3 regions of the Agrobacterium sp. 22-221-1 genome follow, and region 3 is predicted to be linked to each of the others. Evidence: predicted binding sites of a transcription regulator. Region 3 holds the regulator's gene; each other region holds the start of a gene.
What was found. The regulator PhoB, encoded in region 3, activates phosphate uptake and scavenging genes when phosphate is short. The targets are predictions, from matches to a motif close to TGTCATNNANCTGTCAT.

Region 1: ACQZ5N_RS23265 (ceramide glucosyltransferase) is a predicted target of PhoB. The motif match lies at 1,849-1,865, and genes of this name have one in related genera.
Region 2: ACQZ5N_RS24380 (LTA synthase family protein) is a predicted target of PhoB. The motif match lies at 1,825-1,841, and genes of this name have one in related genera.

The regions. Positions count from the first base shown of each region.
Region 1 covers NZ_JBNWCL010000022.1:4,541-7,816, forward strand. The annotation lists gene ACQZ5N_RS23255 (ETC complex I subunit) at 1-224, opposite strand, end outside; tRNA gene ACQZ5N_RS23260 (tRNA-Pro) at 491-567, shown strand; gene ACQZ5N_RS23265 (ceramide glucosyltransferase) at 621-1,763, opposite strand; gene ACQZ5N_RS23270 (DUF982 domain-containing protein) at 1,977-2,246, opposite strand; gene ACQZ5N_RS23275 (BON domain-containing protein) at 2,460-2,708, shown strand; gene ACQZ5N_RS23280 (DUF192 domain-containing protein) at 2,769-3,251, opposite strand; gene ACQZ5N_RS23285 (cold-shock protein) at 3,251-3,276, opposite strand, start outside.
Region 2 covers NZ_JBNWCL010000025.1:7,803-11,078, forward strand. The annotation lists gene ACQZ5N_RS24375 (NAD+ synthase) at 1-1,677, opposite strand, end outside; gene ACQZ5N_RS24380 (LTA synthase family protein) at 1,900-3,276, shown strand, end outside.
Region 3 covers NZ_JBNWCL010000026.1:37,654-40,929, reverse strand. The annotation lists gene ACQZ5N_RS24825 (GcrA family cell cycle regulator) at 266-799, shown strand; gene phoB (phosphate regulon transcriptional regulator PhoB) at 1,181-1,864, opposite strand; gene phoU (phosphate signaling complex protein PhoU) at 1,895-2,620, opposite strand; gene pstB (phosphate ABC transporter ATP-binding protein PstB) at 2,717-3,276, opposite strand, start outside.

The sequences.
Region 1 (3,276 bases), on a different contig from region 3:
ATGACGCGGTATTCGATGCCCTTGCGCTGGGCATAGGCTTCGGCCTGTTCCTGCGTCTCGAATGTCAGCTTGAGCTGCTGCTTCATGTCGGAACTGGAGGTGTAGCCCATGATCGGATCGATCTTGCGCGGAACCTCGGCGTCGAATTCCAGAACCCAGACATTGGTCTTCGCCTTGCCGGATTGCATGGCGGTTTTTGCAGGGCGGTAAATCTTCGCAGACATGTCGAAACTGCTCCGGTTGGACAGTGGGGCGAAACACCCCGAATTATTCATCACGTACCTGAATAGAATAACCAAATCGTGTCAGGAACGTTGAATTTGAAATGGACTGACTTCAGGTGAGAGTCAAGACGATTATCCCCTTGCCGTCCGATCCTGCGCCATCGTTTCGAGGTTACGTTTTGCTCATGCGGGCCGTGGCTGAACAAAGATGAATTTCCCTGTTGCGGACTGCGGGTGAACCGTGTATTCCCCAGCCATCGCCTCGGCGGAGTGTAGCGCAGTCTGGTAGCGCATCTGGTTTGGGACCAGAGGGTCGGGAGTTCGAATCTCTCCACTCCGACCATTTTAAAGCAAAACATCAGCTTTCCGGCGTAACTTCTTCCAAATAGCCGTGATTTATTCCGCGGACGGACCGGCCAGAGTGCTCTCCGCCGTGCCGATCGTCATGACATTGCCGCGCCACGCCACCGCGCTGCCGATCCAGCTTCGCGCCCAGACGACAGGCATGATCATGTCGCGGGCGATCATCGCCGGCAGCGTATGGAGCGATATCGGCCAGCGGTTGAGGGCCGCGAGCGCAAGTTCCGGCACATACATGAGGGCGAGGACGGCAAAGGCGGTTGCGGCGAGGTTTACATCCATCATGGCGGCGGCGGCGAGCGCGAAGAGGAGCGGGGGAAGCGCGCCGGTGAGGATTTCAGGCGCGAAATATTGCGGGAAGGTCACGCGTCGCAACCGCGCCCAGCGGGTCTGGCGCGACCAGATCTCGCCGGCATGGCGCTGGCCGAGCGGCTGTTCGAAGGGGGCGCAGACCAGATGCACCTTGCGGCCGACGCTTCGCACCAGCTTCGTCGAAGCGGCGTCTTCGGCGATTTCAGCGGCCAGCGCGCGAATGCCGCCATTGCCTTCCAGAAACGGCTTGTTCCACAACATCGACTTGCCCTGCGCGAAGCCCATGCCGATGGCTTCCGCCGCATATTGCCAGCGGCCCTGCGAGCCGTTGAGGAAGGCGCATTCCACATGCGCCCAGAAACCCGCAGGCCTTGATCCGAGCGGCGGCGAGCAGACCAGCCCGCTATCCTGCCGCCAGGCCGACATCATGGTCGCAATATAGGATTTCGGCATCAGCACGTTCGAATCGGCCAGAATCACCCACTCATGCCGGGCGGCCCGCCAGCCCTTGACGCAATTGTTCAGTTTCGGATTGGCGCTGATGCGGTCATCGCCGATGAGCAATTGCATGGAAACCGAGGGGAAGGCGGCTTGCGCTTTGCGAACTTCCTCGATCACCGGATCGAATTCATCGGCGACGCAGAACAGCAGCTCATAATCGGGCCAGTTGAGTTCGAAGGCGCGCGACAGCGTCAGGGGCGTGAAGTTCTCCACGCCGCGCAGCGGTACCACGAGCGAGACAGGCGGCTTTTGCCGGACAAGATCGTTTTCCGCGTCCCGTCTCGTCAGTCGCCAGCCGGCCAGAACGATGCCGAGAAGATTGAAGCCGAGGAGCAGAATTGCGCAAAGGGCAAAGACAGTTTCCATGCTGGCCAGTTCCACTCCCAAGCTTTTGGCGGTCTGCGCGCCAATCGATTCCATGGAATTCGTCTCTGCCGATTATAACGTTTGCGTGACAGTTACATGTCATCATCGGCCGGTGTGCAGGCTGCGCCGTGCATGGAAGCGTCGCAGACGCCGCGCGCAAAAGAAAAAGCCCTCCGCATAGAAGGGCCCAATCGTCATGACGGTCGATGAATTTTAATGGACGTTCAGGATATGGGCATGACTGCTTGCGACAAGAAACGATTCCCGTGCTTTCTCGATGTCGCATCTGCCGGCGATGGCATCGAGGCAGTTCCTGCGTGCCTCTTCATATTCCGGCCCGTGTTCCTCGGGCCAACGGTACATCAGCATGTCCAGCGCCACCAGCGGGCTGTAGATTTCCACGGCGACGCACAGCGGCAGATGGATCGCCACCGGCTTCATCCACGAGGCGTGGTGACACGGCTCCGTTCTGTTAATCAGCATGTCATTCTCCTCCCTGTTTTACCTGCCTTGAAGGTCTTTCATTCTCCCATGCGCGAAATGCCCGCCTCACGAAATGGTTCCCGATCACCTAAAATGTGATCGATCAGGGGGTTCCAATTTTCCAAGATGAATGGAAGATGAACAAATAGATGAACCGGAGATGAACAAAACCGCCCTCAGGGCGTTGTTATGTCCATAAGAAGGAGAACGCATATGTTCAATTTGTCAGGCATTCAGGAAAGCTTCTTCGGAGACCGCATGGCCGGCGTATGCCAGGCAATCACGTCGGCTCTGGCTTTCGAATCGGGTCTCGAGAAGTCGCGTATTTCCGCAACTGTCGAAAATGATGTGATCTATCTGGAAGGCACCGCCGATTCGGTCGAGGCGATCGACATCGCCATCAACCTTGCCGCTTCCATTTCCAATTGCCGGATTCTGAGCCATATCGAGCCGGTCTACTGAATATTGCGCCAGCCGGGCGAAAGCTCGTCCGGCTCATTCAGACGCAATAACGCGGCAACGTCATTTCCGGTTGCCGATTTGCGCGCTGCGAACCATATCGCCCGGCTTGATGCCATAGCGCTTCGCAGTGCCGCCATTCAGTTCAAGCACAAATTTTACAGGCCCGCGGGAGCTGATGATCGCTTCCGAACGCGGAACCGCGTTTTCGTGAATATGGGTAATGCGGCCGTCACGGCCAATGAAAAGCATGTCGAGCGGAATAAGCGTGTTCCGCATCCACATGGCGACGTCACGCGGCTCACCGAAATCGAACAGCATGCCGTTTTCAAGCGGCATGCTCTTGCGGAACATCAGGCCCTGTTCGCGCTGGGCGTTGTTCAGCGCCAGTTCGGCAGTGAAATCGTGGCTCTTTCCCCCGGCGGTTTCAATCTGCAGCGGTTCGGAGGTGAAAGTCTGCTGTTGCTGAGCCTGGGCGGCGGCGGCGAGCGTGAAAAAAAGAAGCGCCATAACGGCGCTTTTCACCATATGGGGCAGGGCGGACATCAATGCGACATCCCGATGGAAACCG
Region 2 (3,276 bases), on a different contig from region 3:
CCGATCCCGGAACCGGTTGGTGATCGGATAACGCCGGTCACGCCCAAAATTCTTCTTGGTGATCTTCACGCCCGGCGCCGATTGCCGGCGCTTGTATTCGGCGAGATAAAGCAGATGCTCCACCCGGTGCACCGTCGCCACATCATGGCCGCGCGCCAGAATTTCCTCGACCGACATTTCCTTCTCGACGAGGCATTCCAGAATATCGTCCAGCACCGGATAGGGCGGCAGCGAATCCTGGTCGGTCTGGTTGGGGCGCAATTCGGCCGAGGGCGCCTTGGAAATGATATTGGCGGGGATCACCTCGCCGGAAGGGCCGAGCGCGCCCGGCGGCACATTACCGTTGCGCCAGCTGGAAATGGCATAGACCTGCATCTTGTAGAGGTCCTTGATGGGGTTGAAACCACCATTCATGTCGCCATAAAGCGTGGCATAACCCACCGACATTTCCGACTTGTTGCCCGTCGTCACCACCATGGAGCCGAACTTGTTCGAGACGGCCATCAAAATGGTGCCGCGCGTGCGGCTCTGCAGGTTTTCCTCGGTAATGCCCTCTTCCGTGCCCTCGAAGAGATCGGAAAGCGCCGAGAGGAATCCTTCCACCGGCTCTGAAATCGGCACGATATCGTAACGGCAGCCCAGCGCCTTGGCGCAATCGGCCGCGTCCTTCAGCGATTCTTCCGATGTATAACGGTAAGGCAGCATGATGCAGCGCACCCGCTCCTCGCCCAGCGCATCGACGGCAAGGGCGGCACAGATGGCCGAATCGATGCCGCCGGAAAGGCCGAGAACCACGCTCTTGAAACCGTTCTTGTTGACGTAATCGCGGAAGCCCAGCATGCAGGCTCGATAGTCCGCCTCCTCGCCTTCGGGAATCTTCGAGAAAGGTCCGCTGTCGCAATGCCAGCCGTCTGCCGTGCGTTTCCAGTCGGTGACGGCAAGTGTGGCCTCGAACTGGCTCATCTGGAAAGCGAGCGTCGTATCGGCATTAAAGCCGAAGCTTGCGCCGTCGAACACCAGCTCGTCCTGCCCACCCAACTGGTTGGCGAAGACGAGCGGCAGGCCGCTTTCGATAACCTGCCGCAGCGCCACCTGATGGCGCACATCCAGCTTGCCGCGATAATAGGGCGAACCGTTCGGCACCAGCAGGATTTCCGCCCCGCTTTCGGCGAGCGTCTCGCAGACACCCATATCGTTCCAGATTTCCTCGCAGATCGGAATGCCGATCCTGACCCCACGGAAATTATAGGGACCGGAAATTGAGCCCTCCGAGAAAACACGCTTTTCGTCGAACTCGCCGTAATTCGGCAGGTCGATCTTGTCGCGCAGCGCGATGATCTTGCCGCCATCCAGAAGCGCCACGGAATTGTGCCGTCCCGTCTCACCCTGTCGCGGAAAACCGATGACGATGCCCGGCCCGCCATCGGCGGTTTCCGCCGCCAGCTCTTCCACGGCCTTCAAGCATGCTTTCAGGAAAGCCGGTTTCAGCACCAGATCTTCCGGCGGATAGCCGGATATGAACAGCTCGGTCAAAAGCAGAAGATCGGCACCCTGCGTCGCCGCATCGGCCCTTGCCTCGCGCGCCCTGGCGAGATTGCCCGCCACGTCGCCAACGGTGGGATTGAACTGCCCGACGGCAATCCGGAGATGGTTCTGGATATCGTGTCTGTCGCTCATGGCTTTTCAATACCGCGCCCGTGCCCGCTCCGCAACGCGGCAATTGCATGGCGGCGTCCGTTACGCTTCGGCCGCGCGCGTTCACGCTAAGGTTATCGCCGCGCCGGCCAGACTCTTCAAAGTTCATGTCGCGTTCATCGCGCTTATGTGACAGTTACATGACACTTTTGCGACACCCGATTCACCTCCCCGGATCGGCCGTGCCGCCTGCAATACCGGAGTATGGGTTTGAGAGATTCGGCGCCAAAAACAACGGCTTCCGAAAAGGCTGGTTTCGTCTTTTCGCCTGCATGGACAAGGAGCCTTTCCAAGCTTTCGGGCATCGCCTATCCGCTTGCCAATCTGACGGTCGCGTCCGTCGTGCTGGTCGTGGCGCTGGAGTGGATCGCCCGCGGTTCGCTGAACGATGTCGGCGCTTTCCTCACCTCCTCCGCCCGCCCCGGCATGACCACCATTGCCGCCGTGCTTGCCCTTCTCGTGGCGCTGGATGCACTTCTTGGCAGGCGTTACCTGTCGCTGATCGCGCTTGCGCCGCTCTGCGCGCTGACGGGGCTGATTTCGGCACAGAAACAGACCTATCTTTCCGATCCGCTTTACCCCTCCGACCTGCTGTTCGGCCGCCAGATTCTCGAGCTTCTGCCGACAATGCTGAAGGCCCAGCCGATGACGGCAGCACTCGTCGCCCTCGGCATCTGCGCCACGATTGCCGCTCTCGCAGCGCTGTGGCTGCTGGCGCGCCGCCATTCACCGGGCTTGAGCTGGCGCGAACGCGCCGCCGGTCTCGCGCTGGCGCTGCCGCTTCTTGCCGGCCTTGCCTCGCTTATGGACTATTCGCATTATTCCTGGGTGCGCGATCGCCTCAACATCATTCCGATGATGTGGGATCAGCAGGAAAATTACCGCCATAACGGCTTCCTGATGGCCTTCGCCTTCAATATTCCGATGGCCAATGTCTCGGCGCCGCAGGGTTACGGCGAAAACACCATTGCCGACCTGACCTCCGAGCCCGCCGCCTTCGCCGCCAACAAGGGCGATTACCCCGATGTCATCATGCTGATGAGCGAATCGCTGTGGGATCCGACGCGGCTGGAAAATGTGAAGCTCTCCGCCGATCCCATGCCGACGATCCGCGCCAAACAGTCCGGCAATATCTTTTCCCCGGAATTCGGCGGCATGACGGCGAATGTGGAATTCGAGGCGCTGACCGGCTTTTCCAACGCCTTCCTGCCCTATGGCAGCATTCCCTATCAGCAATATATCCGCCGCCCGGTGCCCTCGCTCGCCAGCTTCTTCCGTGGCGAAGGTTATTCCGCCATCGCCATGCACCCGTTCCAGGAATGGTTCTGGAACCGCAAGCAGGTCTACAAAAACTTCGGCTTCGAGGAATTCCGCTCCGAAGAGACGCTGCCAGCCATGGAAAAACGCGGCAACTTCGCCTCCGACGACGCGCTGATGGACGAGATCATGGCGACGGCCGAGCAGGCCCGCAACCCGCTCTTCCTCTTCGCCGTCACCCTGCAAGGACACGGTCCCTACGAGGCGGGCCGTTATGCCGCCGATACAGTCAGCGTGGAAGGCGATCTTTCTCCTTCGGCATCG
Region 3 (3,276 bases):
CCTAGTAGGTGGCGGCAGACGAGGCCCAAGGTGTTGCCTTTCAGACTCAACTCGCCAGCAAGTTGGGGAAAACCGGAAAATCGATTCGAGATGATTCCCACGACTCTTGCCACGGAGTCTGCGTGGCACTAGGTTAATCGCTAATTACTAGACTGCATTGCGGCGGAACTAGTCACCAAAAATCAGGCAGAAACCACGCTCGCGGCACGCCCGCGAGGCGGAGAAGGATTCTGCCGACATTATACGCGACAAGCGGAGAAGCGGCATGAACTGGACAGACGAACGGGTCGAAAAACTCAAGAAATTGTGGTCCGAGGGGCTTAGCGCCAGCCAGATAGCAGCACAGCTGGGCGGTGTGAGCCGCAATGCCGTCATCGGCAAGGTCCATCGCCTCAACCTGCCGGGACGCGTGAAGGCCGGCGGCCCGGTTACGTCGGCGCGTTCCGCGCCCAAGCGCACCGCCGCCCCTGCCCCGCGCGCGACGAATTTCGCGACCCGCGTCAGCGCAGCACCTGCACGCGCCTTGAACCGTTCGAGCGCGGCGACGGCGCTGCACGAGGAGATCGATATCGAGACTGCCGAAGTTCTCGATTACGTTCCCTCCAAAAATGTCGTTACACCGATTTCCCGCCGCCTGACGCTGACGGAACTGACGGAGCGCACCTGCAAGTGGCCGGTCGGCGATCCGCTGAAGGATGATTTCCATTTCTGCGGTTGTGAAGCACTGGAATCTTCGCCCTATTGCAAGTTCCATGCAAAGCTTGCCTACCAGCCGGTAAGCGAGCGTCGCAAGGCTTGAGTGTTGCGGCACGCATTCGACACTCAAAAACTACGGGCCTTCGGGCCCGTTTTTTTATGGCAAAACGCAAGGTGGTTCCGGAATAGAGCGCACGCTGTCTAAGAGGCGCTCCCAATCCCTGTTCTCGCGCATTCTCCGGATGTAAAACCGCGATGCGCCCTTGCGGCAAATGTTCTGAATTTGTCGGCGACGTGCCGCGCCCTTCCTCCTGTCAGGTTTCACCGCGCAATCCGGCTTTCAGCAGACCGTCTGTCACCTTCAAAAGAACAAGGATACGCGTTTGCGGAAGGTTCAAAATCGAAAGGCCCGACACCGTTCCGGTCTCGGGCCTTCTGATTTTTGGGGAATTTATCCCAGGTGAAACCATCGGTTTCGGTTTTCTCAGGCTTCCATTGAATATCCGGCGCCGCGCACGGTGCGGATGACATCCTGCATATGCGAAAAATTGAGCGCCTTGCGCAGGCGTCCGACATGCACGTCGACGGTGCGCTCATCCACATAGATATCGTGACCCCAGACGCCATCCAGCAATTGTGAGCGGGAAAACACCCGGCCGGGAGAGGTCATCAGGAATTCCAGCAGGCGGAATTCCGTCGGGCCGAGGCGCACTTCGCGGCTCTTGCGGTGAACGCGATGGGTCTCGCGATCCAGTTCGATATCCCCGCATTTCAGCACCGAAGACAGAACCTCGGGGCGGGCCCGGCGCAGCATCGCCTTGACGCGGGCCATGAGTTCCGGCGTCGAGAACGGCTTGACGACATAATCGTCGGCGCCGGTGGCAAGACCGCGAACCCTTTCGCTTTCCTCGCCGCGCGCCGTCAGCATGATGATGGGCAGGCGCTCGGTTTCCGGCCGCATCCTGAGCCGACGGCACAGTTCGATACCGGAAACGCCGGGAAGCATCCAATCCAGGATAAGAAGGTCCGGAATACGCTCCTGCAGCCTGATTTCTGCCTCGTCTCCACGGGGTATCGTGTCGACGTCATATCCCTCAGCCTCGAGATTGTAACGAAGCAGGACGCTCAGCGCTTCCTCGTCTTCCACAACTGCAATCTTGGGCACCATATACTAACTCCGCAAGCCGCTGCCTGTCTGTTACTCGGTCACCGAACCGAGGGTGTTGGAACTGTCGTCCTTCGGACGCTCGCCTTCCGGCTGGCTGCCGGTGGTCATGTAATAGATCGTCTCGGCGATATTGGTGGCGTGGTCGCCGATACGCTCGATGTTCTTGGCGCAGAACAGAAGATGCGTGCAGGTGGTGATATTGCGCGGATCTTCCATCATGTAGGTCAAAAGCTCACGGAAGAGCGACGTGTACATGGCGTCGATTTCCTCGTCGCGCTCGCGAATGGCATTGGCCTTCTCGGCGGAACGCGTGGAATAGACGTCCAGCACTTCCTTGAGCTGTACCAGCGCCAGTTCCGACAGGTGCTCGATGCCGCGGGCGAGCTTGCGCGGCACGCCGGTGCCGGCAACCGCGATGACGCGCTTGGCGGTGTTCTTGCCAAGGTCGCCGACGCGCTCAAGGTCAGCGGCGATACGCAGGGTGCCGATGATCTCGCGAAGGTCGGCCGCCATCGGCTGGCGTTTGGCGATGGTTACGATGGCCTTGTCGCCGATCTCGCGCTCGGCGTGGTCGAGGATCGCATCGTCGGAAATGACCTTCTGGGCAAGCGCGGCATCGGAATTGACGAGCGCACGCACGGCGTCGGCGCACATCTGCTCCGCAAGACCGCCCATTTCGGCGATGCGGCGAGTCAGAAACTTCAATTCATCGTCATAAACGGAAACGATGTGCGAATGGGTCGTTGTCTGTGTCATGGTCTAGTCCTCCGGCTTGGCCTGCATGCGCGTACCCGGAAGCGGGCACGGCAGAAGCACCAGTCTTGTTCGGTTTCGATAAAGCGTCGGCCGGGATCAGCCGAAGCGGCCCATGATGTAATCCTGCGTGCGCTGGTCGTCCGGATTGGTGAACATCTTGTCGGTTTCGTTTTCCTCGACAAGATGACCAAGATGGAACATGGCCGTGCGCTGGGAAACACGCGCCGCCTGCTGCATGGAGTGCGTGACGATGACGATGGTGTAATTGGTGCGCAGCTCGTGGATCAATTCTTCGACCTTTGCGGTCGCAATCGGGTCGAGAGCCGAGCAGGGCTCGTCCATCAGGATCACTTCCGGGCTGACGGCAACCGCGCGTGCGATGCACAGACGCTGCTGCTGACCGCCGGAAAGACCGGTGCCGGATTCGTGCAGACGATCCTTAACCTCGTTCCAGAGACCCGCCTTCTGCAGGCTCTGCTCGACGATCTGGTCCATATCCGCCTTGTTGCGGCCGAGACCGTGGATGCGCGGACCGTAGGAAATGTTTTCGTAGATCGACTTCGGGAAGGGGTTCGGCTTCTGGAACACCATGCCGACGCGGGCGCGCAATTCCACGACGTCAATCGCCTGATCGTAAATATCGTCGGTGTCGAGCG